Regions from separate parts of the Peribacillus sp. TH16 genome, predicted to be linked through region 3. Evidence: riboswitches for the same ligand, from Rfam matches in the RefSeq annotation. Region 3 holds a riboswitch; each other region holds the start of a gene.
What was found. Region 3 has a riboswitch for glycine ahead of gcvT (glycine cleavage system aminomethyltransferase GcvT). Riboswitches for the same ligand answer to the same signal wherever they lie in the genome.
Positions count from the first base shown of each region.

Region 1: linked by a shared signal. The riboswitch ahead of JFV29_RS10205 (amino acid permease) and the one ahead of gcvT (glycine cleavage system aminomethyltransferase GcvT) in region 3 are both predicted to bind glycine.
Region 2: linked by a shared signal. The riboswitch ahead of JFV29_RS15060 (amino acid permease) and the one ahead of gcvT (glycine cleavage system aminomethyltransferase GcvT) in region 3 are both predicted to bind glycine.

Region 1 covers NZ_JAEKEM010000002.1:2,111,070-2,122,036, reverse strand. Annotated here, with positions in the region: gene argH (argininosuccinate lyase) at 1-750, shown strand, start outside; gene JFV29_RS10225 (MepB family protein) at 1,041-1,634, shown strand; partial or broken gene tnpB (IS200/IS605 family element RNA-guided endonuclease TnpB) at 1,871-3,075, shown strand; gene JFV29_RS10215 (sodium:solute symporter family protein) at 3,537-5,003, opposite strand; gene JFV29_RS10210 (DUF3311 domain-containing protein) at 5,000-5,200, opposite strand; gene JFV29_RS10205 (amino acid permease) at 5,389-6,729, opposite strand; glycine riboswitch at 6,909-6,987, opposite strand; gene JFV29_RS10200 (ketopantoate reductase family protein) at 7,543-8,469, shown strand; gene JFV29_RS10195 (amino acid permease) at 8,906-10,294, shown strand.
Region 2 covers NZ_JAEKEM010000009.1:196,581-207,547, reverse strand. Annotated here, with positions in the region: gene JFV29_RS15090 (MerR family transcriptional regulator) at 1-414, opposite strand, end outside; gene JFV29_RS15085 (APC family permease) at 566-1,960, shown strand; gene JFV29_RS15080 (aldehyde dehydrogenase family protein) at 2,098-3,570, shown strand; gene JFV29_RS15075 (iron-containing alcohol dehydrogenase) at 3,686-4,867, shown strand; gene JFV29_RS15070 (aldehyde dehydrogenase family protein) at 5,056-6,528, shown strand; gene speB (agmatinase) at 6,968-7,969, shown strand; glycine riboswitch at 8,136-8,236, shown strand; glycine riboswitch at 8,237-8,330, shown strand; glycine riboswitch at 8,778-8,880, shown strand; glycine riboswitch at 8,884-8,940, shown strand; gene JFV29_RS15060 (amino acid permease) at 9,306-10,694, shown strand.
Region 3 covers NZ_JAEKEM010000009.1:1,037,288-1,048,254, reverse strand. Annotated here, with positions in the region: gene JFV29_RS19035 (DEAD/DEAH box helicase) at 1-1,209, opposite strand, end outside; glycine riboswitch at 1,580-1,667, shown strand; glycine riboswitch at 1,671-1,754, shown strand; gene gcvT (glycine cleavage system aminomethyltransferase GcvT) at 1,908-3,014, shown strand; gene gcvPA (aminomethyl-transferring glycine dehydrogenase subunit GcvPA) at 3,033-4,379, shown strand; gene gcvPB (aminomethyl-transferring glycine dehydrogenase subunit GcvPB) at 4,372-5,829, shown strand; gene JFV29_RS19015 (rhodanese-like domain-containing protein) at 6,007-6,390, opposite strand; gene JFV29_RS19010 (lipoate--protein ligase family protein) at 6,607-7,443, shown strand; gene JFV29_RS19005 (vitamin B12-dependent ribonucleotide reductase) at 7,833-10,403, shown strand; gene JFV29_RS19000 (MFS transporter) at 10,610-10,967, shown strand, end outside.

The sequences.
Region 1 (10,967 bases), on a different contig from region 3:
ACTGCAATTATGACGTGCATGGTCAATACTGGAAGATGGATTCAAGATTTTTTGCAGCATGTGACAAGAGAGTTTGGTACATTTTATGTGGCAGATCCTTATGTTCAAGTAAGCAGTATCATGCCGCAAAAAAGAAATCCAGTATCAATTGAACATTCCCGATCGATTGCCAGCAGTGCGTATGGTGATGCGCTTGCTGCAATGAATATGATCCACAATACTCCATTTGGTGATATCGTCGATACGGAAGATGATTTACAGCCGCATTTATATCGAGCATTTTCGAATGCAGGCCGTGTCATGAAACTAATGTATGCAGTCATATCAACCTTGAAAGTAAATGAAGAACATACAAAAAAGATGGCCGCAAAATCAAGTATCACGGTTACTGAATTAGCAGATACTCTATCAAGAGATTACGAGATATCATTTAGGAAAGCTCATTCCATAGCTAGTCATATTGCAAAACGGTCGATAAGTGAAGGGAAAGAGTTATATGACTGGGACACACAAGACATTAATAAGATTATTAATGAATTCGTTTCAGTGAATATAGCAGAAGACGAATGGAAAAAAATCATCTCTCCCGAATATTTTGTGGAGATTAGAAGCATTCAAGGTGGACCTAGTCCGAAAGAAGTTTCGAGGATGATTGTGAATAGAAAACAAAAACTAGAACAACAGGTGCAGGAATATAAGGAAATTGTTAAAGCTTTGAATGATAGAAGGAAAGCTTTAGTGGAATATTGAGGTTGCAGCTTTGGAAAATCCCGTAAGCAGAACAAGTGGAAAAGTCAGCATAATGATTAAAGACCCGGGAGGAAGTTGCCTGGGTTTTTTTTAGGTTCATTCCATTTTATTTAAATGTCATCTAACTATTTACAGGGCTAGGGCTCTGATAAATAATGCTGTTGATAATTGAATATAGCGAACGAATGTTCTAAAATGAGGGGACAGAACGAGAGTGAGGTGTATCGAATGGCTTTATAAGAGAATATAGTAAATTGACTAGAAAGCTTTAAAATGGAGGATTAGAACAGATGGATGAGAAAAATCAAGACTTATTAGAATCAGATCTCAGCGTTCAAAATTCCGGGGCTTCCTCTGACACAATTCATAGTGACCTTCTTGCAACAAAGGAACTTGTTTATAGCCCGTGCAGGTTTGAGTTCTCACAACCACTAATAGAAGCACAAAACGCTGAATATGGAGCCTATATATTCAAGTTGAATACCCTTTCCATTAGATTTCGTGTGGCTAAAATTACACCTACAAAGGTTGGACAATTTGTGACTTTGTGGGAGAGAATTGGGGATGGAGCGATTCAACCATATGACATATCAGATCCAGTTGATTTGTTTGTTATTAGTACTCGCAAAGGTAATAACTTTGGTCAGTTTGTATTTCCAAAAGCGGTTTTATTTGATCAGAATATAGTATCTAATAAAGGTAAAGGTGGTAAACGAGCAATACGCGTTTACCCACCTTGGGACAAGCCTACTAGCCGTCAGGCACAAAAAACTCAGATATGGCAGCTAAAATATTTCATAGAGATACCTATAAATACACCAATAGACTGTGTTCGTGTTCAAATGCTTTACAGTCCAAATCACGCAAGTCAATTAGAAAAATAATTATGGTCTCTATGGATTTGGGAATATGGTACAAAAGAGTTGTTAGCATTTGATGAATTATTATCAGTATCGTTAAACATAGGCATGAATAAAAGAATCTTTTTATCATTTCCCGCCAGAAGACTCCCTCTTCAAGCGTGTGAAGGGCGAGATGAATGGCGGTTGGCATAAGCCAAAGTAATCTTTTGGCAAACAAACGTTCGATGTTTAATAATAACTATAAGGGGGTGATACCAATGGTCGTAAACAAAGCTTATAAATTTCGAATCTATCCAACTAAAGAACAACTAGTTCTAATCAATAAAACGATCGGCTGCTCCCGTTTTGTCTATAACTTCTTTTTAGGCAAACAAAAGGAGAAAGATGTCTGCTGGTATATTTGTGAAGAAATGAAGCAGAACGGCCAATTACCCTCTAATGAATGGAAAGGTTCTTTTCTGAATAAATACGCAACAATCAAAGAACTTCCAGCTTTAAAGAAAGAGTATTCTTTCCTGAAAGAAGTAGACAGTATTGCCTTACAGAAATCGGTGGAAAATTCAGCAGATTCCTATAGTCGATATTATAAAAAGCAAAACAAGTCACCACGCTTCAAATCGAAAAAGAATCCTATCCAGTCCTATACGACTAAACATACGAATGGGAATATTGGAATTGTTGGAAACAAAATCAAATTGCCAAAACTCGGTCTAGTTCGTTTTTCTAAAAGCCCGAAGTCGAAGGGCGAATCATCAATGCCACAATCAGGCGGAACCCTTCGGGTAAATATTTCATTTCCATTTTAGCGGAAACCAATGTACAAGTACTTTCTAAAACGAATCGTTCGTGCGGTGTAGATGTTGGTTTGAAGAATTTTGCTATTCTTTCAGATGGTACGGTCTATCAAAACCCAAAATTCTTCCGGACGGTCGAAAAGAAATTGGCCAAAGCACAACGGATTCTTTCAAGGCGACAAGAAATAGCCTTGAATCAAAATAAACCATTGGCTGAAGCCAAAAACTATCAAAAACAAAAACGAAAAGTGGCTATCCTACACGAAAAAATTTCAAATGCCCGAATGGATTACTTACATAAAGTTTCTACCGAAATCATCAAAAACCACGATGTTATTGGAATGGAAGACTTGCAAGTGTCGAATATGATGAAAAATCACAAACTAGCTAAAGCTATTAGTGAAGTATCTTGGTACCAATTCAAAAAAATGTTGGAATACAAAGCAAAATGGTATGGTAAACAAATCGTGACCGTATCTAAAACGTTTGCTTCTAGCCAATTGTGTTCTAGCTGCGGTTACCAAAATAAAGACGTTAAACATCTGAACCTTCGTGAATGGGATTGTCCTTTTTGTACTACTCACCACGATCGAGATATTAACGCAGGACTCAATCTAATGAATGAAGCCATAAGGCTTCTAACCGTAGGAACTACGGGAGTAGCCTAATTAAAAATTGGTCGATAGGCTAATGTTCTTAGGAATCCCCCACTTCAATCAGACCGTAAGGTCGATAAGTGGTGGGTAGTTCAACGTATACTTACACGAATTCCTGGAGTTTTTCTTTCAGGGATTTTGATTTCTTGAATCTGAAAAAAGTGTACAGCTGACTGAACCGTAAATTATATCTTGTACTTTTCATCAGTATGATCTTTTGAAAAACATTTTATCTGCTGAGTGCCAAGGCTCTTCTGTCTTTCATTACACGTGTATTAAGAGAAAAATAGACGGTTTAAGGGAGAAAAACGCCGAAAAAAGAAGTGTGTATCCTTTATGGGGTATGAGATACATAACAATCGAAAGGCTCAGTCATTTGACTGAGCCTTTCGATTGTATAATTTACGGTGCACTTTTAATCCCCAAAAAACCACCGTCAAAGAAGTACTTCATATATCTTTAACAGATTTAGATTATTTTGCGGGATCTACCTGAACCGAGAGCTTTCTGAAAGCGAGACTTACAGTAATCATAACAAAGAAATTGACCGCCAAGGCAATGATTCCAACATTCAAATCCTTCGCTGCCTGTGGTAAGGATGGAAACATGGTACCTATGGTTGAATGACTAAGCGTAATGTAGGTTACGATGGCCAATCCGCAGATGATCCCGGCGATCGCTCCATATTTGTTGATGGTATTAGTCTTTTTCAGGCTAAAGAGAAGAGACGGAAATAACTGTGTGATAAGACTGTATCCCATGAGAATTAATGCTGACATCGTTTCGCCGCCGTTTAAGGTAAAGTAGACTGCAATTAATGCAATAACAGGAACGAGGAACTTTGCTAATCTTACAACGTTCCGATCGGATACTGTAGGTGCAAATTCCTTATAGACGTTTTTCGCGAGCAGTGTAGCCACACTCATTAAAAGCATGGATCCTGGTACTAATGCGGTCAGCACTCCAGCTCCGCCGATTATGCCTATAAACCATGGATCAAAGGTCTCAATAGAAAGGCGCAGCAACGAGAGGTCTGCATCTGCCCCAACGAGTCCAGGCACTTTCAATATAGCAGTAAATCCTACAAAAAAGACAAATAACAACATGAGCGTATATAACGGACTGATTATAGCATTTTTACGAAATACTTTCCCGCTGCGCGCCGAATAGACAGCGCTGAAAACTTGGGGCCACATGTAAAAACCAAATACAAGCAATATTACCGTGGAGATAAACCATGAAACACTAAGCCCCTGTTCAGGAAGCTTTAGAAAACCAGGCTTGGCTGCATTTACGGCCTCAAACATCGGTTGAAAACCACCAAAGTAATGAATAGGAAGATAAATTCCTAAGAATCCTATAATCACGATCATCATGATATCTTTAATGACTGCTGTCCAAACTGAGCCGTGTATTCCAGAAATCATAACATAAATGGTAAGGCTGATTGCTCCCATCCAGACCGCGGTAGACATTGAAATTGCTCCATAAGATGCTTCTGAAACAATAATCCCTAATCCTTTAAGTTGCACGACAATCACTGGAATCATAGATACCACACCGACAAGTGCTGCCAGAATTCCTAAGCTTGGGCTCTTATACTTGCTTACAAAGAAATCAGATTGAGACATTAGACTATTTTCTTTGGCATATTTCCATATTTCCGGAAGAAGCCAATATGACAATACATAAGACAAAGTAATGTAAATAAGGACGTATAAAGCGGGTGCACCCTTACCATAAGCCCAGCCGCTGCCGCCAAGGAAGGAAAACGTCGTATAAATTTCTCCAGCCATCAATAGAAAGACGAATATAGCACCAAAACCACGGCCTCCAACCGTCCATTGTTCCAAATTCATGTCTTTTCCTTTTGAAGATCGAATACCTAAAAAGATTGATAAAAGTAAAAATCCTAAAATAATTAAGAGGGAAATATTCATTCCTGGTCACCTTCCCGATTTCTGGGGTCCAACTTATACATGATGCCCAAAATAACGGATGTAAGGACCACCCACATAGCCATCCAAAACATATTAAAAGGCATCCCTAATACATAAGGTTCTATTCTGTTAACAAACGGAAGAAATCCTAATATGCCTATAAAAGGAACTAGAGTAAGTATATATATAATCTTCATTAATCCAACCCCTCCATTCTAAGTGAAAAGTCATTCATATCGACTTACAGTACCTTACACTATTTTATTATAAAATTTACTGTGGCTGCAGTATATATTTTAGTAGCACTTCTCTGTGTTAGCAAAATAAATTGAAAAAAAGGAAGGGAGTGTCCCTTCCTTTTAATTCCTGCGACCATGAAAAATAGCTACTTTTTTTTCTGATAATTATAGAGTACGAGTAGAAGAATGAACCAGATTGGCGTCATTAACAGTGAAAGTCGTGTAGCTTCAGCGAATAGCATAACGATTAGGATGAACAGAAATAATCCTAAAATAACGTAATTGATAAAGGGTGTAAAAGGAGCTTTGAATGTAGAGTGGGCTCTCAAGTCCGGACGTTTTTTCGTATATTTGATATGTGAAATCAAGATGATGCTCCAAACCCAAATAAAACAGATGGCACTGATTGTAGTTACTATTGTAAAGGCCTGTTCAGGTATCATTTTGCTTAGCAATGCCCCTAGGGAGACGACGATTGCCGATGTAACCAAGGCATTACTTGGAACAGCATGTTTATTTAATTTTGCTAATTTTGCAGGAGCATCGTTATTATTGCTTAATGTATAAAGCATACGGCTTGTTGAAAATAAACCGCTGTTGCCGGCAGATGCAGCGGATGTCAGGACAACAAAATTGATAATCCCTGCAGCGATTGGAATGCCGATTAGTGTAAAGACTTCTACGAATGGACTGCTTGATGCATCCAGCTGTGTCCAAGGATTGACGCATAGAATGACGAGTATGGCACCTACATAGAAAAGTAAAATTCGGACTGGGATTTTATTGATGGCTGATGGTATATTTTTTTTCGGGTTAGCTGTTTCTGCTGCAGAAACACCAATTAATTCGACCCCTACAAAGGAGAAGACAACCAATTGTAAAGATAGCAGGAAGCCGGATACGCCGTTCGGAAACATGCCTCCGTGGCTCCAAAGGTTGGTGAGTGAAACGGTTCCTGTATTGGTTTTAAAGCCAATGACTAACAGGATGATGCCTACAATAATCAAGGCAATAATCGTGATGACTTTAATGAGCGCGAACCAGAATTCAAGTTCTCCAAACAATTTAACCGTCAATAGATTCAATCCTAACAGAATGACTAGGCATGCAAGAGCTGGTATCCATTGAGGGATATCGAACCAATATTGCATATAGACACCAACCGCAATGATATCGGCCATGGCTGTCATGATCCAACAGAACCAATAGGTCCATCCGGTTACGAATCCAGCCCACGGCCCGATATATTCGGTAGCGAATTCGGTGAATGACGTATAACCGGCGTTGGATAAAAGTAATTCCCCTAAAGCCCTCATAACAAAAAATAAGGCAATCCCTATAATAAGATAGGAAAAGATAATGGATGGGCCTGCTAATTGGATGGCTTTACCGGATCCAAGAAATAAACCGGTGCCAATGGTTCCTCCTATTGCAATTAATTGTATATGGCGATTTTTTAAATCTCTTTTCAATTCCTGTTTAGCCAATTTGAGCATCTCCCGTTGTATATGATCTTAGTCGTGTGGAGCGTTATTCCACATTCCGTGTAGCTCGTTGTTTTCACCTCGCTTATGCCATTGAATGGCAATATCTTGGATTTTGGACAATAAAAAAAGAGATTGGATACTACCAATCTCGTCAGGTTTAAGAATAACAATTCATCATTCGTTACTCTTCTGTCCTTTTGCCTGAGATTGTGAATCCTTCGGCGCTGTACTATGTACAGTCTCTCCAGAAGCTGCTCCTGCTATAGTGTGATCCATAGCATTCAACGCTTGCTAGTATGCGGTTGTAATAAATGTCCGTTTGTAGAAGAATTGAATCTTCCTTCGGTCATTTGTCATTATACTTAAATAACGTCAATATAATATTGGAATTCTATCATTGTTTATTCTATAGGTCAATATGAAAATTGGAAAGTTAGCGGGTAATGTAGTTGGTATATATCAACTCTTTAAAAATAGTGATTGGAAAAGCCATAATGACTGTAGCTGATAGTTAACGGGTACACTTTAAAATCAATACAAAAAACAACAACAAATTTTGTGGTTATCGTTCCTCAGAAAAGTAGACTTCGTTTAAGCCTTAATTTTCCTTTTGGTGATATATATGAACCAAAAGGAAGCTGTAAGGGATGTTACAAACCCCTCGTGTCATTATTGGTATTTCACAATATTGTAGCTTTTCTAGGTGGTTTTTTTCTAAACAATTCATACCATAGAACTGGCATTTTAATCGCGACCGTTTTCCGAATAGTGTGATAATATTTAGGTAAAAAGGTGAAGGGAATTAGAGATGCTATGGCGATAAAGACAGTATCAATTGTTGGATTAGGAGCACTGGGCATTTTATATGGACATCATTTATCAAAGGAAATGCCGAAGAAGAATGTGAGGATTATTGCGGATACAGCTAGAATAAAGAGATATGTCCAGGATGGGGTTTATTGCAATGGTGAGCTTTGTGACTTTCATTATGTAACGCCTGAAGAAATATGCGAGCCTGCAGATTTGATGATTTTTACTGTTAAATTTAGTGGATTGGAAGATGCTATTGAAGCGGTGAAGAATCAAATTGGAAAACAGACGATTATTATTTCTGCTTTGAATGGGATCACAAGTGAAGCGATTATTGGTGAGGCGTATGGAAAGGATAAAGTCTTATATTGTGTTGCGCAAGGTATGGATGCTGTTAAAGAAGAAAATAAGTTGACATACGACCATATGGGCATACTCTGCCTTGGTGAACGGGAACCTGGATTGGTTTCAGAAAAGGTTCAGCAGGTGGCAGATTTTTTTGAAAAAATGAAGGTCCCATATGAGATAGATACGGATATGTATAAGCGGCAATGGGGGAAATTTATGCTGAATGTTGGTGTTAATCAAACTGTTGCTGTCTATAAAAGTAATTATGGTGAAATTCAACGAAAGGGTCATGCAAGAGAAATGATGATTTCTGCCATGAGAGAGGTTATCGTTCTGTCAGAGAAAGAAGGAATTCATTTAACGGAAAGAGATCTGGATTATTGGTTAAGTGTATTGGATACATTAAGCCCAGAAGGAAAGCCATCCATGGCTCAAGATATCGAAGCTCGACGTTACAGTGAGGTTGAGTTATTTGCAGGTACGGTATTAAAATTAGGTGAGAAATACGGAGTGCCTACACTTGTAAACAAAGAGTTATATGAACGAATTGAATTTCTCGAAAGTCAATATAATTTCAACTAAAGTTTGACTTTTTTCTATGATAACTCCCTCACCTTGCTCTAGAACAAGGCCATTTGAACTGAGCTCAGTCTTTAAAGACTGGGTTTCCTTTGGTTGTGTTAAATTCCCTACTTTATCTTATTAGGGTCATGTTATTTTATTGATTTCTTAAAATACTAATATATCTAATATCACTTTTAGTGATTGAATTTTTTATACTGGTTAGTGTTTCCTCTAGAAATACATTTGTTTTTTTACAGAATATTTATTATTATAAGATAAGATTATAAATTATGCGATATGAAAAAGAATTGGAACTTTTTAAATCTAATCTAAGTATGGAAAATGAATCAACAGTTGTTTTGATCTAAATTGAGAGTTAATTAGGGGCTAGAAAAAAACTTTAATAACCTTGTACGAAGTATAGTCGCTAATATTACATCTGGAGGAATTAATCATGTCAAACAAAGAATTAAAGAGAGGGCTAGAGGCACGTCATATTCAGATGATCGCTTTGGGCGGTACCATTGGTGTTGGGTTATTTATGGGATCAGCAAGTACGATTAAATGGACTGGACCATCTGTAATGCTAGCTTATGCTATCGCTGGTCTTTTTATATTTTTCATCATGCGTTCTATGGGAGAAATGCTTTATTTAGAGCCTACTACGGGTTCGTTTGCAACATTTGCGAGTAACTATATTCATCCTTTAGCAGGTTATATGACTGCATGGAGTAATTGGTTTCAGTGGGTAATCGTCGGAATGTCCGAGATAATTGCCGTTGGAATGTATATGAAGTATTGGTTCCCAGATTTACCCGCATGGATACCAGGTGTGATTGCCATGGTTATCCTAGGGGCTGCAAACCTCATTTCTGTAAAATCTTTCGGGGAATTTGAATTTTGGTTTGCGCTTATTAAAATTATAACGATTGTACTGATGATTATTGCTGGACTAGGTCTTATCTTTTTCGGATTTGGAAATGGCGGTGATGCAATTGGATTATCAAATCTTTGGGCAAATGGCGGCTTCTTCACCGGGGGCTGGACAGGGTTCTTCTTTGCGCTTTCCCTTGTTGTAGCATCCTATCAGGGCGTTGAACTTATCGGTATCACTGCGGGTGAAGCGAAAAATCCAACGAAGACTGTAACAAAAGCTATCCAAAGCATCATTTGGCGTATTTTAATATTCTATATTGGCGCTATTTTTGTCATCGTGACAGTCTTTCCTTGGAACCAACTAGATGACATCGGTAGTCCGTTTGTTTCAACCTTTGCTAAAATAGGTATTACTGCAGCAGCAGGTATTATTAACTTTGTCGTAATCACAGCGGCGATGTCTGGATGTAATAGTGGGATTTTCAGTGCAGGTCGTATGCTTTACACTCTAGCAATGAACGGTCAAGCTCCTAAAATCTTTGCGAAAGTATCTAAAAATGGAGTGCCAGCTTATTGTACGATTGCTGTCCTTTTAGGTTTAGCAATTGGTGTTGTCTTGAACTACCTTGCACCGCCACAACTATTCCTTTATGTTTACAGTGCTAGTGTTCTACCTGGAATGATTCCATGGTTTGTCTTACTTATTAGTGAGCTTAAATTCAGAAAGGTAAGAGCTGCGGAAATGGAAAACCACCCGTTCAAAATGCCTTTTGCCCCTTACAGCAACTATGCAACAATTGCATTTTTACTGATGGTGCTGGTTGGTATGTGGATTAACCCTAGTACTCGTATTTCCCTGATTGTTGGGGTCGTTTTCCTAGCTATAGTCGTAGCAAGTTATTACATTTTAAAAATGGAGAAGCGAGTACCATTAGAGGCTAAGACCGATGATGATATTTCCAGCTAAGAAGCAAGTAAGGATTTAGGGACATCATCTTGTTCAAGGAAACATTAAAATACTATTAATCTACGTTCATCATTCTAGCTATGCTGAGTGTGTTTCACTGTTAGTTTAAATATAATAGATACTAATTAAAGTTGTGCATAAATTGTGGACAAAGCAAAGAGAGGTCTTCATCCCTCAGGCTTTTTCCCCAACTTGTGCATGACTTTTTTTGCGGAAGAAAAGAACACTGGGAGTAAAGGGGGAATAATCCAGTGAAATTGAAAACCGATAAGGTATTTTAGAAATATGGGGGATTTATATCCCATTGTGGTCATGGAACCTCCCCACCGTTATGGTTGATTCTAGCAAATCGGTTATTTCGAACAAAGTTGCTTTGATATTATTGCAATAAACCCGAACCTTAAAAGGAATAAAGAAAATCGGGAAACCCATTAATTTGGAACGGTTTATTTTGCACATATAAGCTATTAAAGATTTTTAAGTATAATGTTAAAGGGAAATGATTATATTGTTGAAGGATATAGTTCTAGAAATCGAATGTTTGTTTTTTGGAGCTTAATCCACCTAATTTTTTCAAATTAAAAAGAATATTAATAGTGAATTCCGAAAAAAACAATGGGATTATTTATAAAATATAAATGTTTTTCAAGTATTGTGAAATTAAATATAATCC
Region 2 (10,967 bases), 840 kb from region 3:
GAGTTCCAAATTATTATTGATTTTTTCATTCAATGTAATTAACTTCCTGCGTCCTAATTCACGAAACATAACCGTTTGAAGTTCCGTTTCTCTTGCTACGTGATCCAAATATACAATTTTTTCCCGGATATTTTCCTCCAAGTCAGTTAATTCGTTCAGCTTTGAAACAAGATCTGCGTGCTTTGCTTTAAGAATGTCCAAAGACTTACTAAAATTGCGTTCATTGAAATAATCCTTTATTTCGTCCGTACTCATTCCAAGTTGTCGTAATTCTTTGATGGTTCCTAAAACCTCGTACTGGAAAATAGAATAGTAGCGGTATCCCGAATGTGAATCGATATATTGCGGCTTGAATAAGTTAATCCGATCATAATGGCGCAAGGTCTCCGTAGTCATCCCTCGTAACTTTGCCATCTCACCAATTGTTAATTTTTCTTTCAGTATAATCGCCCCCTTAAAAAATATAATACAGGTGTTGACCTTTGTGTTACAACAACCTTTATAATCAAAATACACAATAATTTAAATCTTCTGAGTATTCTTTATAAATGTGAGGGAGCTGATTATGAAACGGAAGAAACTTGCTAGAACACTTACTTTGTCACAGGTTGTTTTTTTAGGGATTGCTTGGAATAACCCCATGGTATTTTTTAATACCTATGGAATAGCTACCGTAACCTCACATGGTGTAATTACGGGTGCGTACATTATTGCATTTCTAGCGATACTGTTTACAGCGCTCAGCTACGGAAAAATGGCAAAAGCATATCCTATCTCAGGTTCAGCTTATACATTTACTCAAAAGTCTATTAATTCTGAAGTTGGGTTTCTTGTAGGTTGGACAATTATGCTTGATTATATTTTAACACCTATGGTGACGTGTTTGATGTCCACTGTCTTTTTAAGTGCAGTGTTTCCAGGGATTCCACATTATGTGTGGATTATTCTTTTAACTACTATCATAGTTGTACCAAGCATACTAGGGGTAAAGACATCAGCATCCGCAAGTAAAATTTTCGTTATTGCTCAAATCATTTTCGTATGTTTTTTCTGGATATTAACCGTCAAAAATTTATTAGATGGAGTTGGGACAGGAACTCTTTTCTCGAGTAAACCATTATTCAATTCAGAGGTTCCCTTGTCAGTAATCTTAGCAGGCTCTTCAATTCTTTGTTTTAGTTTCCTTGGTTTTGACTCACTTACTACCTTGTCAGAGGAAACAATCAATCCTGAAAAAACCATCCCAAGAGCTATTATCATAATGTTGCTATTAATAGGGGTTTTGTATATTGGCTCTTCCTACTTAGCACAATTGGTCTATCCGGGTTTTTCATTTGAAAACACTGATTCAGCAGCCATGGAAATCGCTATACTTGTTGGAGGAAACGTATTTAAATCATTATTTATTACTGCGGTAATTATTGGTAACTTTTCTTCAGGAGTTGCTTCAATTACAAGCGCATCACGTGTGTTATATGCAATGGGCCGGGATTCAGTATTGCCTGAAAATCTATTTGGTTATATTCATCCCAAATTTAAAACACCGTCACACGGAATTATCGTGATAGGAATAATTTCTTTACTAGGCGTCGTGTTAACTCTGGAGCAAGTCATCAAGTTTATCAATTTTGGAGGGCTCATTGCTTTTACATCTGTTAATCTATCTGTCATCGCCCATTATTTTATAAAAAATCAGAAACGATCTTTTAACGATTGCATAAGGTATTTATTTTTACCGTTCATTGGCGCAGTATTTACTATGTGGTTATGGTCACATTTAGAAATAGAGGCATTGATTCTTGGAGGCATTTGGGTGATATGTGGCTTAGCATATCTTCTTTATATGACAAATTTTTTCCGCAAGCCTCTTCCTGAGTTTCATTTTGATGAGGAGATCATTCCTCAAGAGGTAGAAGATATGAATGAAAAAATTCTTTCCCAAAAGGTAGAAGACTTTTAATCCGTTTTTTACACTGAAGTAAGTATATGTAACTAAAGGAGGTGTGAATATTTTGAAAATAAAGAAAAATGAAAGCGTTACCTATTTTTAAAGCGGGATTGTTAAAGTAAGAATAACGAACAGGAGGTTTTTTCAAATTGTTGAAGCTGAAAAAGTTTATAAACGGTGAGTGGATGGATTCTTTGAGTAAACAAACGAGTAATGTTGTTAACCCCGCAAACGGCAAGATCATTGCGGAGGCTCCCAACGGAAATGCAGAAGATGCCAGGATGGCCATTGATGCGGCACGAACCGCATTTGATTCCGGGATTTGGTCGGACTTACCGGCTTCGGAACGGGCTTCCTATTTATTTAAAATAGCAGAGAAAATTGAAGAACATGCTTCTGAGCTTAGCCAACTTGAAACAGCCAATACCGGAAAACCTCTAAAAGAGGCAGAGTTTGACATTGCGGATGCAGCGGATTGTTTTCGTTATTATGCCGGCTTAGTCACTAAACCGGACGGCCAAACGTATCCTGTTTCCGGTCCTGTACAGGCCATGGTTGTTCGAGAGCCGGTAGGGGTATGTGGACTGATCGCTCCGTGGAATTTCCCTTTACTGACTGGAGCTTGGAAAATAGCCCCTGCCCTTGCTGCAGGAAATACGATTGTATTTAAAACATCCGAGGTCACTCCGATTACGACTACTAAATTATTTGAGATTATCGAAGAGGTTGGCATACCAGATGGCGTTGCAAATCTAGTTATGGGTGGTGGTGCAACAGTAGGAAATGAACTAGCGGAAAGCGATAAAGTTGATATGGTTTCGTTCACTGGCAGTACATCGACAGGCAGAAGCATCATGAAAGCAGCAGCTGGAAATATTAAAAACATTGCACTCGAATTAGGCGGCAAGTCACCTAACATCGTTTTTGCCGACGCAGACTTTGAGACGGCCGTGGATTATGCTTTATATGGAATTTTTGTCAACGCCGGCCAAATTTGTAATGCAGGATCGCGTTTGCTGCTGGAAGAGAGCATTCACGACAAGTTTATCGATAGACTGATAGAGAAAGCGAAAAAAATCCGGGTCGGCCCTGGTGATCAACCGTCTACACAAATGGGTGCCCTTGTCAGTGAAGCACATATGAATAAGGTACTCCAATATATTCAACTTGGCATAGAAGAAGGGGCGACATTAGCCTGCGGCGGCAAGCGTATCACAAGCAATGGACTTGAAATGGGCTATTTTGTTGAGCCGACGATATTTGTTGATACCAAACCGGACATGAGAATTGTTCTGGAAGAAATATTCGGGCCAGTACTTACCGTGCAAAAATTTAAAGATGAAGCGGAAGCCATCCAACTTGCCAATGATACTCCATACGGCCTCGCAGCAGGTGTATTTTCACAAGACGGCGCGAAGGCTTTAAGAGTGACTAAGAAAATAAGAGCCGGAATTACGTGGATTAATGCTTATAATCTAGCCTACAATGAAGCACCGTGGGGAGGCTACAAACAGAGCGGAATTGGCCGTGGATTAGGAACTTTTGGTTTAGATGAGTTTAGTGAGGTAAAACAAATTAACATTAATTTAGAAGTGGAGCCAACCAAGTGGTTTGATCATTAAAAATGGATAAGTAGATATAAAAGAGTAAAAGAGTAAAAGAGTAAAAGAGTAAAAGAGTAAAAGAGAGTGAGTCACTGTACTATTACACTGTTTGAAAAATTGAAAGGGGACATTAATGATGATCTGGGATTTTAATTTCAATCTTCCTACTTCTATAGAGTTTGGGAACGGAAAAGTTAAAAATATTGGGAAAAGAGCAAAAGAGCTAGGAGGAAAAAAGGCACTTCTAATTACCGATAAAGGACTGGCGCAAACTGGAATTTTACAAAAGGTTACCGATTCGTTAGACCAAGAAGGTGTCAATTATATTGTTTTTGATGAAATTACTCCTAATCCAAAAGATGTAGATTGCCATAGAGCCTATCAACAATTTAAAGACGAGGAAATAGATCTTTTGATAGGTCTTGGCGGCGGAAGTTCGATGGATACAGCAAAAGCAATTGGTACACTTTTAACCCATGGAGGAGAGCTTAGAGATCGTTACGGTTTTAATTTACTAGAGAGAGAAATCACTCCACTTATTTGTATTCCTACAACTTCAGGTACTGGAAGTGAGGTTACAACAGGTTCTGTCATTACAGATACAGTTACAAAACAGAAAGAGGCTATACTTGACATTAGACTGGCTCCCAAACTAGCAATTTTGGATCCTGAATTAACTCTAACTCTGCCTAAATCTATTACTGCTGCTACCGGAATGGATGCACTTACACACGCTATAGAGGCTTATACCAGCAATATTGCTGAACCGATTTCAGATGCTCTCAGTCTTTATGCAATTGAATTAATTGCTAAGTACCTTCCGTTAGCTGTAGAAAATGGGAACAACTTAGAAGCAAGGAAAAATATGCTTGTAGCCAGTTTAATTGCAGGTATGGCATTTAATCACGCGGATCTTGGTGCTGTACATGCTATGGCTGAACCACTTGGAGGTCTTTATGATACTCCACATGGGGTAGCGAATTCCATCTTTCTTCCACATGTGTTTGAATTTAATATTCCTTCAAACCCTGAAAAGCATTCAATTGTAGCTGAAAAGCTTGGAGCAAATAAAGAAGGTAAAACAATAGAGGAAACTGCCTATGAAGGTGTTGTATTGTTAAAAGAGCTTGCACGTAAAATTGGCATTCCTGATTTCCGAGATTTAAATAATATCAATCCTGAAGATTTCCCATTCCTTGCTGAAGGAGCATCCGTTCATTTGTGTACACAGACTAATTCACGAAAAGTGACACCAGCAGATTATTTGGAATTATTTCAAAAGACTTATGAGGCGAAAAACACAACATTAATTTAAAAATTTAACTAGATTAATGTTGATCTAGAATTTTTGAATCGGCGGTCGGCTTAATGGGAGTTTTAATTGGGCGGCCGCCATGGTTTACAGAAAACATGCGTATGCCCACTTGCTGCGGGTACATAATTAGCTATTTATGGATATGAGATTGCTATAAAGTAAGAATAACGAACTGGAGGTTTTTCAAATTGCATAAGTTGAAAATGTTTATAAACGGTGAGTGGATGGATTCTTTAAGTAAACAGAAGAAAAATATTGTAAATCCGGCAAACGGCAAGATCATTGCAGAGGCTCCTAACGGAAATGCAGAAGATGCCCGGATGGCCATTGATGCGGCACGAACCGCATTTGATTCCGGGATTTGGTCGGACTTACCGGCTTCGGAACGGGCTTCCTATTTATTTAAAATAGCAGAGAAAATTGAAGAACATGTATCTGAGCTTAGCCAACTTGAAACAGCCAATACCGGAAAACCTCTTAAAGAGTCAGAGTTTGACATTGCTGACGCAGCGGATTGTTTTCGTTATTATGCCGGCTTAGTCACTAAACCTGACGGCCAAACGTATCCTGTTTCTGGTCCTGTACAGGCTATGGTTGTTCGAGAGCCGGTAGGGGTATGTGGACTGATCGCTCCGTGGAATTTTCCTTTACTGACGGGAGCTTGGAAAATAGCCCCTGCCCTTGCTGCAGGAAATACGGTCGTGTTTAAACCAGCCGGGATAACTCCGGTTACCACCACTAAATTGTTCGAGATTATCAAAGAAGTTGGCATACCAGATGGTGTTGCAAACCTAGTTATGGGTGGTGGGGGAACAGTAGGAAATGAACTAGCGGAAAGCGATAAAGTTGATATGGTTTCGTTTACTGGCAGCACGTCAACAGGAAGAAACGTCATGCAAAAAGCAGCTGGAAATATTAAAAACATTGCACTCGAATTAGGCGGCAAGTCACCTAACATCGTTTTTGCCGACGCAGACTTTGAGTCGGCCGTGGATTATGCTTTATATGGAATTTTTGTCAACGCCGGCCAAGTTTGTAATGCAGGATCGCGTTTGCTGCTTGAAGAGAGCATTCACGACAAGTTTATCGATAGACTGATAGAGAAAGCGAAAAAGATCCGGGTCGGCCCTGGTGATCAACCATCTACAGAAATGGGTGCCCTTGTCAGTGAAGCACATATGAATGAGGTACTCCAATATATTCAACATGGCATAGAAGAAGGGGCTACATTAGCCTGCGGCGGCAAGCGTATCACAAGCAATGGACTTGAAAAGGGCTATTTTGTTGAGCCGACAATATTTGTTGATACCAAACCGGACATGAGAATTGTTCAGGAAGAAATATTTGGGCCAGTACTGACTGTACAAAAGTTTAAAGATGAAGCGGAAGCCATCCAGCTTGCCAATGATACTCCATACGGCCTCGCAGCAGGTGTATTTTCCCAAGACGGTGCGAAGGCTTTAAGAGTGATTAAGAAAATAAGAGCCGGAATTACATGGATTAATGCCTACAATCTAGCCTACAATGAAGCACCATGGGGAGGCTACAAGCAGAGCGGGATTGGTCGGGGGTTAGGAACTTATGGTTTAGATGAGTTTAGTGAGGTAAAACAAATCAACATTAATTTAGAAGTGGAGCCAACCAAGTGGTTTGATCATTAAAAATGGAGAAGTAGAGATAAAAGAGAGTGAGTAATGCTTACATCGAAGAAATTTTTGACTAATAATAGAGGATGCACTTTTTTGAATTCACCAATATTTTAAAAATTAAAAATTTTCAAATATTAATTCTGAAGATGGGCTTTAATAGAAAGAAAGCTGTCAGCCTAATTGTTTTATTTTACGAGTAAAAAGCCAGTTCATCAAGATTTGTCTTTTTTAAGACCTAATAAAACGAAAATAATATTTTACTATATATGAATTATATTCTCCCGCGCTCTTTCTCTGTGGCGTTTACTAAGGAGAATCGAGTAATCAGAAAATATGTTGGTTCCTGATAGTCATTATTGACTACACAATTCCGTTTTGCCTAGTTTTATAGGTTGGCATAAAGCTTGCATATATATTAACGAGAACGTAATACAAGTGGGAGGCAAAGTACATGTCGAATAATGAAAAACAACATCTTAATTTACCTTTTACCGGAATCTGTACTTTCGGGAAATATCCCGTATGTCCGGATCTAGACCAGCTAGATGCAGATGTAGCTGTCATTGGAGTTCCAAATGATATGGGAACACAATGGAAGTCAGGCGCAAGAATGGGTCCAAGAGGAATTCGTGAAGGCTCTACATTATATAGTTTCGGGTTAGATGGAGCCTATGATATTGAAAATGATATCATGTATCTTGGCCCGAAATGGAAAGTTGTTGATTGCGGCGATGTAGACATAGTACATGGGGATATGATGCAATCCCATGATAATACCGAAGAAGCCATTCGAAAAATCGTTTCAAAAGGTGCAATGCCGGTTGTTTTAGGTGGAGATCATTCCATTACAATTCCAGTAGGAAAGGGCTTGGGTGAACTCGGGCCATTTCATGTGATCCAGATTGATGCGCATTTAGACTGGGCAGATCACCGTTCAGGAATGCGGGTTGGACATGGAAGCTGCATCCGCCGCTTATCTGAAATGAATCATGTTCAAAAGATTTTCCAATTGGGCATTCGTGGAATCAGCAGCAGTAAAAAAGAAGATGTCGATGCTGCCAGAGAATACGGAAGTGTCATCTTGTCTCCCCGCCAAATGAGAAAGATGGGATTTGAACAGGTTTTGGAACTTATTCCAGCAGGTGAAAAATATTATATTACCATGGACATTGATGGCCTCGACCCATCGATCGCCCCTGCGACAGGCACACCTTCTCCTGGAGGCCTGCTTTATGATGAAGTCAACGAATTACTCCATGGAATTGCAAAAAGAGGAGAAGTAATCGGTTTTGATATGGTAGAAGTTGCTACTCCTTACGATCATACGGGAATAACTGGACAAGTGGCAGCGCGCCTCTCATTAGACTTGCTTAGTTATGTTTTAAAAGAAAAAGAGAGAAACCAGGATGCAATCAGCGATCATCAAGAGCAGAACTTCATAAAGAAGCATTAGTCTGTTAAATTTGAAAGCGTTTGCTGATATAAAGTGATTTTCCTCCGTTTTATCTTTTCTTAGTTTCCTGAATATGTATAAAAATAGAGGCGATATCATAAAAAACACTTATGTAAATAATTATCCATTTAGAATATTTAGAGTATTTCAAAAAAACGTATAGCGGTTGACGATTGTGGGAGAGTGCAATGTAGACAGCCACCGAAGGAGCAAGTTCCAAAAAAACCTTGGAACAAATCTCTCAGGTATAAGAACCACAATGGGACGCAACTCTGGAGAGCGCGTTTATAAAACGCCACCAAAGAGGAAGACTCTTTTTAGCATAGAGTTAAACTCTCAGTTAAAAGGACAGAGAAGGGAATGTTGCCAACGTTATCACTTTAAATGTTTTTGTTCTGGTTTGAATTGTACACCAAAACAAGTGAAGTTAGGTGACTAAAACTATTAAGCACATTAAAGATAACTTCGGTATTGAATTGGAGGTTTTTCTTTATGATTTCCAATAATAATGATTACGTAAACAGAGGATGCTTTTATCTAGAAAGCATCCTCTGTAGTGTATATTTGAAAGGTATAAGTAGTTTGTAAAAGTACACTATTATGAACGGTGTTTATCGACTGTAAAAAGCAATCTACTCCTATTCAATTCACAATTCACTTGGGGTACTAGGGGCATATAATTTATGAACTGTCAGAAAGCTCTATCTCTATATTTAAAATTCTGAAAATAAAGTTTTTTCAGATATTTATTGAAATTTCCATTAGAACCATTTATTATACAACTGTTAATGCGATTTTATATCAGCGGATGATAATTGTGGGAGAGACTAAACGCATTGTTTAGCACCGAAGGGGCAATTCCCAAAAAAATTGGGTATGAATCTCTCAGGTAAAAGGACCACAATAGGACGCGTCTCTGGAGAGAGCTATGAGCCACCAAAGGAGTTAAACTCTCAGGTAAAAGGACAGAGGAAAGATAGGAGAACACCTATCTTTCCTATGCCCTTTTTATGCTGGGAAAGATAGCACAAACGAAAAAAGGAGGATTGTGCTATGAAATTTATTAAAGAATGAGTCTTTCTATTCAATTTTCCTGACTACAACTTTTACCTTAGAGAGAATCTGCAATAGGTTGAATGCAATACCTTTATCTTTTCAAAGGCTTGGTAGATTATGTCGAGGTTTGCACCAGAACCAGAATATTTATCAGCAACATATTGAGTAATATTATATTAAAATTGTAAGCGTTTTCTTTGTTGGGTTGAATAATAATATGTCAAAATTTTATCGGAATATTATTATTCAATTATCTGGAAATTAGGGAGTGGGAAATCATATGCAGGAACAAAAATTGTCGAGAGGCCTAAAAAACAGGCACGTACAACTAATCGCTATTGGCGGGGCAATTGGAACGGGATTATTTCTCGGTGCAGGAAAATCTATTCACTTAGCAGGACCATCGATTTTATTTGCTTACATGATTACAGGCGTCATTTGCTTTTTAATCATGCGCGCTCTTGGAGAACTACTCTTAACCAATTTGGAATATAATTCTTTTGTTGACTTTGTAAAAGACTATTTAGGTAATATGGCAGCATTTATCACCGGTTGGACCTACTGGTTTTGCTGGATTTCAATCGCAATGGCCGACTTAACAGCAGTTGGTCTTTATACCCAGTATTGGTTTCCCTCCATACCACAGTGGATGCCAGGTTTAATTGCGCTTGTCATTTTGCTATTTATGAATCTAGCAACCGTAAAACTTTTTGGCGAAATGGAATTCTGGTTCGCATTAATTAAAGTTATCGCTATTCTAGCACTTATAGTTATCGGTATTTTCATGATTATTAAAGGCTTTTCCACAGATTCAGGCGCAGCCAGTTTCACGAATCTATGGAGCCACGAAGGTATGTTCCCAAATGGAATAAATGGATTTATCCTCTCATTCCAGATGGTAGTGTTTGCGTTTGTTGGTATTGAACTTGTAGGACTTACAGCAGGTGAAACAGAAGATCCAGAGAAAGTTATCCCAAAAGCAATTAATAATATTCCTATTCGGATTATAATTTTCTACATTGGCGCACTTATTGTCATTATGAGTGTTTATCCGTGGAATGCAATCATCCCATCGGAAAGCCCATTCGTCCAAGTATTCGTGGCTGTTGGTATCGCTGCAGCTGCTGGTATCGTCAATTTTGTCGTCCTAACATCGGCTGCTTCGGCATGCAACAGCGCAATCTTCAGTACAAGCCGGATGGTATACTCACTTGCCAAAGATAAAAATGCACCTGTGCCATTTGCAAAACTTAATGCCCGTAAAGTACCTTCCAATGCACTGGCCTTTTCAACTGTCGTCATTCTGACTTCCGTTGTTTTGAACTATTTAATGCCAGAAGGAGTATTTACGTTAATTACAAGTATTTCTACAGTATGTTTCATCTTTATTTGGGGAATTACTGTCATCAGTCATTTGAAATACCGCAAAACAAGGCCAGATCTAGCGAAAATGAACAAATTTAAATTACCACTTTATCCAATTTCTAATTACTTGATCCTTGCTTTCCTAGCTTTCGTACTTGTTGTGCTTGCACTTGCGGAAGATACTCGTGTTGCCTTGTTCGTAACTCCTGTTTGGTTTATTTCGCTGATTGCGATTTATAAGATGCAGAAAACGAAGGCAAATCATGCGGATCAGGCGAATCAGAAAGAGGTAGCGGAAAATTAAGAGGCTACGGACAAAAGTCAGGGACCTACTATTAACTTTATCAAAATAGTCAACTTGCAAAAAACGATGATACAAGCAGCCGTGAGTAACCTGGATGACCATATGTGATATTCATAAAGTAAGAATTTTCAAAAAAATAATGTTAACGCTTACAAGAAAATCTTGACATTCTTATTTCCACCAATTATTCTAAACATAATAAAATTAAATATGAGCGAATGACGGTTGTGGGAGAGTGCAATGCGACACGCCACCGAAGGAGCAAGTTCCAAA
Region 3 (10,967 bases):
GCGGAAGGGAACTGAGGAAATTCCATTCTGTTGTAAATACCATTGTAAATATAGCTGAGTGGCTCTGTATTCGGTAAAGATAATCACTTTGTCATCAATTTTCTTGATGAGTTCTAAAGCTTTTTCAGCCTTGGAGTTTTGTTCTGTTTCATTTACCTTCTCAAACAGCTCATCTAGCTTTGCTAAAAAGTCAGGGGAAGGCTGTTCATATTTGGCTTTCATGTTTTTCAATGTATAAAAAACGGCTTCTCTGCTGCTGCATGCTTCTCTTTGGAGGGTGAGTGCTGAAAAAGAACTTCCCTTCGATCCATCTGAAATAGGCTTAAATTTGGAAACAGCGTCGTACAAGGCTTGTTCAGTTGGAGAAAATTCAATGATGATTGTTTCCACCTGCCTTTTTGTCCATTCAATTCCAGTATCAGCCCGTCGGTTCCGAATCATAACAGTGTTGACGAGTTCCTTTAGGTGCTCATCCTCAATAACATTTCGGCCTTTGCCTTTATATTTCTCAGAAAAGAGTGTTGCATTTCCCAAGTGTCCCGGTTTCAATAACGAAACAAGATGGAAAATTTCTTCGACTTTATTTTGAATTGGCGTAGCTGTCAGCAATAAACAAAATTTCTTTTTCAGATTTTGGACAAATTCATAGTTCTTCGTTTTATTATTTTTAAGTTTATGAGCCTCATCAATAATGATAAAGTCATATTGCTGATTAAAAATGATATCTCGATGGGGAGCTCGTTTCGCTGTATCAATGGATGATATAACAACATCGCATGATTCCCACACATAGCTTTTTCTTTGAACAACAGCCGGAATATGAAACTTGGTATTCAATTCAAAAGCCCATTGACTTACAAGTGAAGCGGGGACAAGAATTAATACTTTTTTAACAAGACCTCGGATCATATATTCTTTTAGAATCAAGCCAGCTTCGATTGTTTTCCCGAGACCTACTTCATCAGCTAAAATGGCTTTTCCATTCATCTTTTCAACTACCTGCTTTGCCGCTTCCAATTGGTGGGGAAGCGGGGTGAGCTGTGGAAGATGCTTGGGTGCCTGTAAACCTTCAAAATCAGGAATAATGAGGTTTTCTTCCATTTGAACAGCCAATTTATAAAGCTCCCAATTACCCCATGGACCGTCATTTTCCATCTTTTGTAGAAACTCGTCATTCCAATCAGAACTGAAGGATATATTAATTTTCATTGAAACTACTCCTTCTAAAATCATAATTTTCTTATTTAAGGTTGAAACCCGAACATTTTATATGTGAAGTAAGAAAAATATTTCTCTGTAAAAGATATTGCAGAGAAAAGTTTCTTAAGGTAGGATGTAAGTATATTTAGAAAATTCCAATTTCCCAAAACGCTTAAAAGATGAATGTAGTTCATGTTTTTCATAGTATGGGCAACCGCCTCTTACTTTATCCCAGATTAACAGACTAGAGATCATTCATTAAGTTCTGAAGTTTTAAGGAGAGTTGGTAGAGAAAGCATTTTGTAAATGCACAGAGGTTTTACTAACTATCAGTAGGATTAATTACTTTCCTAATTGGTGGAGACACATTTATATGCGGGTGAAGATAAGGGGAGAGACTACGAATGTAGCGCCGAAGGAGCAAACTTAGCAGTGAATCTCTCAGGCAAAAGAACTCTTATTGGACGCAACTCTGGAGAGCGCCGCTCGTTGCAGGACGGCCACCAAAGGGGAAAACCTATTATATAGGTAAACTTTCAGGTTTCAGGACAGAGAAAAAGCTCTTTAGGGCTTTCTCTGTCCTTTTTTGTGCCCTTTTTTCCACATTATGAATCAGGCTGAGAAGTATAAGAAGATTTGACAAAATGGAAAGAAGCTTTTAGAAAAGTGAGCAAAGTAAATCTAAAAAATCTAAGGGGGGTCATTTTTTGACCAATTTAAAAAGAACGCCACTATTTGAGGTTTATCGTGAATACGGAGGAAAAACGATCGATTTTGGCGGCTGGGAACTTCCTGTCCAATTTTCGGGTATCAAGGACGAACATGAAGCAGTTCGTACAAAAGCTGGCTTATTTGATGTTTCCCATATGGGTGAGGTTGATGTGAAGGGCCCAGGGAGTCTTGCCTTTTTACAAAAAATGATGACCAATGATGTATCAAAGCTAAAACAGGGCGGAGCAATTTATACGGCTATGTGTTATGAAAACGGCGGTACTGTTGACGATCTTATCATTTATAAAAAGGCAGAAGACGACTATCTGCTCGTGGTCAATGCCGCCAATACAGAAAAAGATTTTAACTGGCTACAAGCTAATTGTTCAGAGGATGTCCAACTTTCGGATGTATCAAGCGATTATACACAGTTGGCACTGCAGGGACCTTTGGCAGAGAAAATATTACAAAAACTATCTAATGATACACTTTTGAGTGAAATTGGCTTTTTTAAATTCAAGGAAAATGTCCTGATAAATGGGCTTTCCACGATGGTTTCACGTACAGGATATACGGGTGAAGATGGTTTTGAAATATATAGCAACAGTGAAAATGGCCCGGCCCTTTGGAGAGCTATTCTAGATGCAGGAAAAGAAGAAGGGATACAGCCGATAGGTTTAGGGGCACGTGACACACTCCGCTTTGAAGCTAAACTTCCGCTTTATGGACAGGAGCTTTCACCGGATATTACCCCAATTGAAGCCGGGATTGGTTTTGCGGTTAAAGTGGATAAGGAAGCCGACTTTTTCGGGAAAGCCGTTCTTACTGAACAAAAGGAAAAAGGGGCACAACGTAAGCTTGTCGGAATTGAAATGATTGACCGCGGCATTCCTCGTCATGGCTATAAGGTATACAGTGGGGATAAAGTCATTGGTGAAGTTACGACTGGCACTCAATCACCAACATTGAAGAAAAATGTAGGATTGGTACTTATCGATAAAGATTTTTCAGTGATGGATTCTGAAGTCGAAGTGGAAATTCGTTCAAAACGATTGAAAGCTGTTATTATACAAACACCTTTTTATAAAAAACCACGTAAATAGAGAGGAATGGTCATTAAGATGAAACATCGTTACTTACCCATGACAGAGCAGGATAAACAACAAATGCTGGAGGTAATAGGGGTCCCTTCTGTTGAGAACCTTTTCAACGATATTCCTGAAAGTGTCCGCTTTCAAGGCGAATATGACATTAAACCAGCTAAATCAGAGCCAGCCTTAATGAAAGAATTATCAAAACTTGCTTCTAAGAATGCTGATCTTAAAAACTATGCTTCCTTTCTTGGTGCGGGCGTGTATGACCATTATTCACCGGTCATCGTCGATCATGTTCTTTCCCGCTCGGAGTTTTATACAGCCTACACCCCTTATCAGCCAGAAATTTCACAGGGGGAGCTTCAGGCCATTTTTGAATATCAAACGATGATTTGTGAAATGACAGGCATGGATGTAGCCAACTCCTCCATGTATGACGGAGGGACGGCATTAGCGGAAGCAGCGATGCTTGCATCCGGTCATACACGACGTAAGAAAATTCTAATTTCAGCGGCAGTACATCCTGAATCAAGGGAAGTCGTTAAGACGTATGCGAAAGGTCAGCGAGTGGAAGTCATTGAAATTCCATTTAAAGATGGTGTGACAGATCTAGCTGCCTTAAAGGAATTGGCGAAAGACGATATTGCGGGAGTCATTGTGCAATATCCAAACTTCTTTGGACGTATTGAACCGTTGAAAGAAATGGAAGAAATCATTCATGATGTGAAATCCATGTTTATCGTTTCGAGTAACCCGCTTGCACTAGGTGCATTGACCCCTCCAGGTGCCCTTGGTGCTGATATCGTAACAGGCGATGCTCAGCCATTCGGTATTCCAGCAGCTTTTGGCGGACCGCATTGCGGATACTTTGCGGTCACGAACAAACTTGTTCGTAAAGTGCCAGGCCGTCTCGTCGGGCAAACAGTGGATGAAGATGGTAAACGGGGATTTGTGCTGACGCTTCAAGCTCGTGAGCAACACATTCGTCGTGACAAGGCCACATCCAATATTTGTTCCAATCAGGCGTTAAATGCTTTGGCAGCTTCTGTTGCGATGACCGCACTTGGGAAAAAGGGTGTCAAAGAAATGGCAGTGAATAATATACAAAAAGCCTATTATGCAAAAAAAGCTATAAAGGAAAAAGGAATAGAAGTGGTGTTTGAGGGACCATCGTTTAATGAATTTGTCATTAAACTGCCGGCATCTTACCAAGAAATTAATCAAAGTCTTTTTGAAAAAGAAATTATCGGCGGCTTCGACTTAGGGACTGTTTATCCACAGCTGAAAGACCATATGCTTGTGGCTGTAACAGAACTTAGAACAAAAGAAGAAATTGATGCACTTGCGCAGGAATTGGGGGATCAACATGAATAATCAAGATCAATCACTCATTTTTGAAATCAGTACGTCCGGTCGAATAGGGTACAGTCTACCGGAAATGGATGTTGAAGAAATTTCACTTGAAGAGATTTTTCCTGCCGAATACATCCGTCAAGAAGAGGCTGAGCTTCCAGAAGTATCGGAATTAGATATCATGCGTCATTATACAGCTCTTTCCAAACGGAATCACGGGGTGGATTCGGGCTTTTATCCACTCGGTTCTTGTACGATGAAGTATAACCCGAAGATAAATGAAAATGTGGCGCGTTTTAACGGTTTCGCCCATATCCATCCATATCAAGATCCGGCGACTGTACAGGGAGCCTTGGAACTATTATTTGACTTGCAAGAATATTTAACAGAAATCACAGGGATGGATCAAGTGACCTTACAGCCAGCAGCAGGTGCACATGGTGAATGGACAGGATTAATGATGATTCGTGCCTTCCATGAAGCAAACGGCGATACAGCACGGACGAAAGTGATAGTTCCTGATTCGGCACACGGTACGAATCCAGCTTCCGCCACTGTTGCGGGGCTCGAAACGATTACGGTAAAATCAGATGAAAATGGCTTAGTTGACCTTGAAGATTTAAAGCGCGTGGTAGGTTCGGATACAGCGGCTTTAATGCTGACGAATCCCAATACATTAGGATTGTTTGAAGAGAATATTTTGGAAATGGCAAAACTTGTCCACGATGCTGGTGGGAAGCTTTATTATGACGGAGCCAATCTTAATGCAGTCCTATCTAAAGCCCGTCCAGGTGATATGGGCTTTGATGTGGTCCATTTAAATCTCCATAAAACATTTACAGGTCCACATGGTGGCGGTGGCCCGGGATCTGGTCCTGTCGGAGTAAAATCGGATTTGATTCCCTACTTGCCTAAACCACTCGTGGTCAAACGAGATGAGCAATTTATGCTGGATTATGATCGCCCGCAATCCATCGGAAGAGTTAAACCTTATTACGGAAACTTCGGAATAAATGTGAGGGCTTATACGTACATTCGTTCTATGGGTCCTGATGGTCTTAGGGCTGTCACGGAGAATGCGGTCATCAATGCGAATTATATGATGCGTAGGTTGGAACCATATTTTGATTTACCATATAATCGCCATTGTAAGCATGAGTTTGTGCTTAGTGGCCGCCGGCAAAAGAAGTTGGGCGTCCGAACACTCGATATTGCCAAAAGATTACTAGACTTCGGCTATCATCCACCTACTATTTACTTCCCGTTGAACGTGGAAGAAGGAATGATGATAGAACCGACTGAAACGGAGTCAAAGGAAACTCTCGACGCGTTCATTGATGCGATGATTCAGATAGCTAAGGAAGCGGAAGAAACTCCGGAGATCGTACAGGAAGCGCCACATACAACAGTTATTAAAAGGCTGGATGAAACGCTTGCTGCAAGAAAACCAGTCCTCCGTTATCAAGCTTAATAGCCTAAATAAAAATCCCCGCCATCTGAGCGGGGATTTTTATTCATTATATGTATAGAGAATGACCAGCTGGAAATGAATATACAATAAGACATAATAAGCTTTAAGACGGCATTTCATTTCAATTTTTAGTATGATAGCTTTTTAATTAAAAAGAGCCCATGCGGAGATGGGTTCTTATTTCTTTGCTTTAATTTTACCGGTCCACATTTTGAAACCGCCTTTTAGGTGAAACAGTTCTTTGTAACCTTTTTTGTATAGCATGGCTGCAGCTCTTCCGCTGATGATTTCGCTTTGAGCGTACAAGTATACAGGCTTGTCCGGCCTAATTTCGACCAGGCGTGTTTTCATTTGAGTCATAGGGATGTTTCTTGCGCCTAAGATATGACCATTATCAAATTCATTTGGTTCCCGCACATCGATTAGTTGTACTTTTCTGTAGTTAGCAATAAATTCATCCTGTGTTAACGTTTTAACGATTTTACGCTGGCGGTACCAATTAAAAAGTGAATACGCAATAACCACTCCTATGATGATGAGCAGTGTATATAATAATTCCAAACATAAAAACTCCCTTCTACCTAACGAATACAGACAATCTTTATTATATAATTGCTTTAACTAATAATCAAAAAATATTTTCGTAAAATTCTTTATCGACTTAATGGTACTTTCTTTTTTAGAGTGTTAAAGTCTGTTAAACTACTAAATGTGAGTTTTTTTATGACGGAATTACTGACTTACTTTTAAACAGTCTACATGAAATGAGGGGTAAGGATGACAAAAGAAAAATGGGGATTTATAGATTCTGGATATTGTTCACCGGCTTTTAATATGGCGATGGACGAAGCTCTTTTAAACTGGCAGAGTAAAGGGGAAATACCACCGATTATCCGCTTTTACGGTTGGGACCCAGCTACATTGTCGATTGGTTATTTTCAAAAGGCAGAATCTGAAATTGATATAGAAGAAGTTAAAAGGCAGGGCCTCGGTTTTGTTCGCAGACCAACAGGAGGACGTGCTGTACTGCACGAACATGAATTGACTTATAGCGTAATTGTCCCAGAATCCTATCCGGGAATGCCTACTACTGTTACTGAGGCATATCGAGTTATTTCTGAAGGAATATTAATGGGGTTCAGGAATCTTGGATTGGATGCTTATTTTGCTGTACCTCGAACCGATCAGGAGAAAGCGGCTTTAAAAGCACCCAAGTCTTCCGTCTGTTTTGATGCGCCAAGCTGGTATGAATTGGTCGTTGAGGGCCGTAAGGTAGCTGGCAGTGCACAAACAAGGCAAAAGGGCGTCATCCTTCAACACGGGGCCATTTTACTTGAACTTGATGATGAAAAGCTCTTTAGCGTGTTTAAATTCTCAAATGACAGGGTTAAAGAGAGAATGCAAAAAAACTTAAAAAACAAAGCCGTGGCCATAAATGACATTGCCGGAAGAAAGATTACCATCCCAGAAGCAAAAGATGCTTTTGAAAAAGGTTTTGCCGATGGACTTTCGATCGAATTAGAGCCATACGTCCTCACTGAACAGCAATTGCTGGAAGTGAAAGCCATTGCAGAAAGCAAATATGAAAGCGATGAATGGAATTTTTTGAGATAGAAGAAGCAGGATAATTAGAACAGATAATAAAAATGTTTTTTCAGATTTTTGCAAACAAATAAGCTTTTCCTTGCAACGATAAGCACTAACAAGGACAGGGAAAAAGCAAGGTTCAAATTAATTGAAATCTGATGAAAAATTATTATAAATCGACATTTTCCTCCCTTTTACTAACTATATTAATTGATTTATCGTTTGACAAAATTAAAAGTTAATCAACACAAACACAATATATAGTAGTCGAAATATTTATTACGACACTATATATTGATTTTTGAGTTTCGCTATGATAAATTTAGGGTAACTTGTTAAGCGAAACGGACATGTAAGACTACATATAAATTTTTGCAGCAAGAACGGATCTTGAAACATATAAAGGAGAGGGAATTATGTCGGTTGTAATAAAAGAAGCTTTAAAGGTTGATCTAGAAAGGTTGAATAAGGATATTTCTTTATTTCCCCAGGTCCATCCTGTAACAGCTGATATGAAAATGACGCATAAAGGCGTGTCCCGTCTAGTTATGCTTGACCGCTATTCTTTTAAGGATACTGAAAAAATTACGCTCTCGACTGGCGATTTTGTAGTATTGACGATTAAGGAAGATCCGAAATTCCCTGCACGGGGTCTTGGTTACATCGTTGAAATAGATTGGGAAACGAAAAAAGCTAAGGTATTAGTGGATGATGAATTTCGCGGAGCATTAGATAACCCGGAAGAAGTGGCAACGGGGATTGTAAATCGACCGCTTGATATCATTGAAAAGCCGCTTGAAATATACTATGAACAAATTGCAAAACGTAATGCAACGGGATTGGCTTCAGTGGAAAAGACTGAGGAAAAAAGAACGGAATGGTTCAATAAGTTCTATGAAGAATTAAAGAACCTTAATTTTGTCCCAGCAGGACGTGTATTATATGGAGCCGGTTCTAACACGGATGTTACTTATTTTAATTGCTATGTAATGCCATTTGTTCCGGATTCACGCGAAGGAATTTCCGAACATAGAAAGCAAGTCATGGAAATCATGAGCCGCGGAGGCGGTGTAGGTACGAACGGATCGACACTTCGTCCAAGAAATACATTGGCAAAAGGGGTAAATGGAAAATCCTCCGGTTCAGTTTCATGGCTTGATGATATTGCGAAATTGACCCATCTTGTTGAACAGGGCGGAAGCAGACGCGGTGCACAAATGATTATGCTTGCGGATTGGCATCCAGATATTGCTGAGTTCATTATTTCGAAAATGCAAAATCCACGGATTCTTCGCTACTTAGTGGAAAACACAAAAGATGAAACCATCAAAAAGTACGCTACAGATAAATTAAAATTCACTCCGCATACCGAACAGGAAACGGCTATGTACCAAGGTATCATCAACTATAAAGAGATTCCGGGTTTAGGCGGATTTAGCGAGAAAATCATTAGAGAGGCCGAGGAAAAGGTTCGTACAGGCGGAACGTACAGTGTCCATAATGCCGATTTTCTAACAGGCGCCAATATCTCGATTTGCTTGACTAAGGAATTTATGGAAGCTGCCGAACAAGATGGCGAATATGAATTGCGTTTCCCGGATGTTGAAAGCTATAATGCTGAAGAAATGGCGATTTATAATGAAGAATGGCACAATGTCGGTGATGTACGTGAGTGGGAAAAAATGGGCCGCAAAGTCCGTGTTTACCGTAAAATCCGAGCTAAAGAGCTTTGGAACTTAATTAATATTTGTGCTACTTATTCTGCAGAGCCGGGTATTTTCTTTATTGATAATGCTAACGAGATGACAAATGCAAAAGCATACGGACAACAAGTTGTAGCAACGAACCCATGTGGTGAACAGCCACTGGCTCCATACTCTGTGTGTAACCTAGCAGCTGTCAATTTAGCAGAAATGGCTGATAAAGATAACAAAACAGTTAACTTTGAGAAACTTAAGCAGACCGTAGAAGTGGGTGTGCGTATGCAGGATAACGTCATTGACGCGACCCCTTACTTCTTAGATGAAAACAAGAAACAAGCACTCGGCGAGAGACGGGTTGGTCTTGGTGTTATGGGTCTACATGATTTGTTAATCTATTGTGAAACGGAGTACGGATCTGAAGAAGGGAATATCCTGGTAGACAAGGTGTTTGAAACGATTGCAACTACAGCTTACAGGACTTCAGTAGACCTTGCTAAAGAAAAGGGCAGTTTCCCGTTCCTAATCGGGTCAACTGATGAAGAAACGAATGAGCTTAGAACGCGTTTCACTCAAACTGGGTTTATGGAAAAAATGCCAGAAGATATCAGAGAAAGTGTTGCTGCACATGGCATCCGTAATTCTCATTTATTGACTGTTGCTCCTACAGGCAGTACAGGTACGATGGTTGGGGTATCTACTGGTCTTGAACCATATTTCTCTTTCACCTATTTCCGTAGCGGTCGTCTTGGTAAATTCATTGAGGTTAAGGCTGACATCGTACAGGAATACTTGGATCGTCATCCAAAAGCGGATCCAGAAAAGCTTCCGAAATGGTTCATTTCTGCAATGGAATTGGCTCCTGAAGCACATGCTGACGTTCAATGCATTATTCAACGCTGGATTGACAGTTCGATTAGTAAAACGGTTAACGCTCCTAAAGGATATACCGTTGAACAAGTAGAAAAAGTATATGAACGTCTATACAAAGGCGGAGCAAAAGGCGGTACGGTATATGTAGATGGAAGCCGTGACAGTCAGGTTCTTACGCTTAAAGCAGAAGAAAATCAAATGGATGAGCAACTTGAAATGGATGAATTAACAGATGTGGAAGAAAAGAAAAAAGTCGTATTGGTTGATACGATAAATGAACTGCGTTCGACGAATGTTACGATTGGGTCGGAAGTAGGTAACACCTGTCCTGTTTGCCGTAAAGGTGAAGTTCAGGAAATGGGCGGATGTAATACATGCACGAATTGTGGCGCACAATTAAAATGCGGCCTATAAGCTTGATTTAAGAAAGTCGTTAAGGTATAGCTGAAAAGCTGATCTTAACGGCTTTTTTTTGCAAATCTAAGAGTGTATTCAATATTTTGAAATTTTAAAGGTTACCTTTTATTGGTCTGTAAACTATTAATTGTTATTCATTTTCGTGAAGGCTTTTCTTTATATATGGTTAAACTACAATGTATTAACTATGATGGGGTGTATGAATGGAAAATCAGAAATGCGATAATACGAAGGTAAGTGCTTGGTGTATTGTAAGCATGGCTTCGATTCCGCTCGTCATGACACTAGGAAATTCTATGCTTATTCCGGTGTTGCCGGTTTTTGAAGAAAAAGTGAACATAACATCCTTTCAGTCGAGTATGATAATCACCAGTTATTCAATCGCTTCCATTTTTCTAATTCCAGTAGCAGGTTACTTGTCTGATCGCATTGGAAGGAAAAAAGTTATCCTACCCAGCCTGATTTTAGCTTTGATAGGTGGTTTGATTGCTGGTTTTGTTTCCTGGAAGATGGACAATCCGTATACCTGGATTATCTTGGGCCGCGTTCTACAAGGGATTG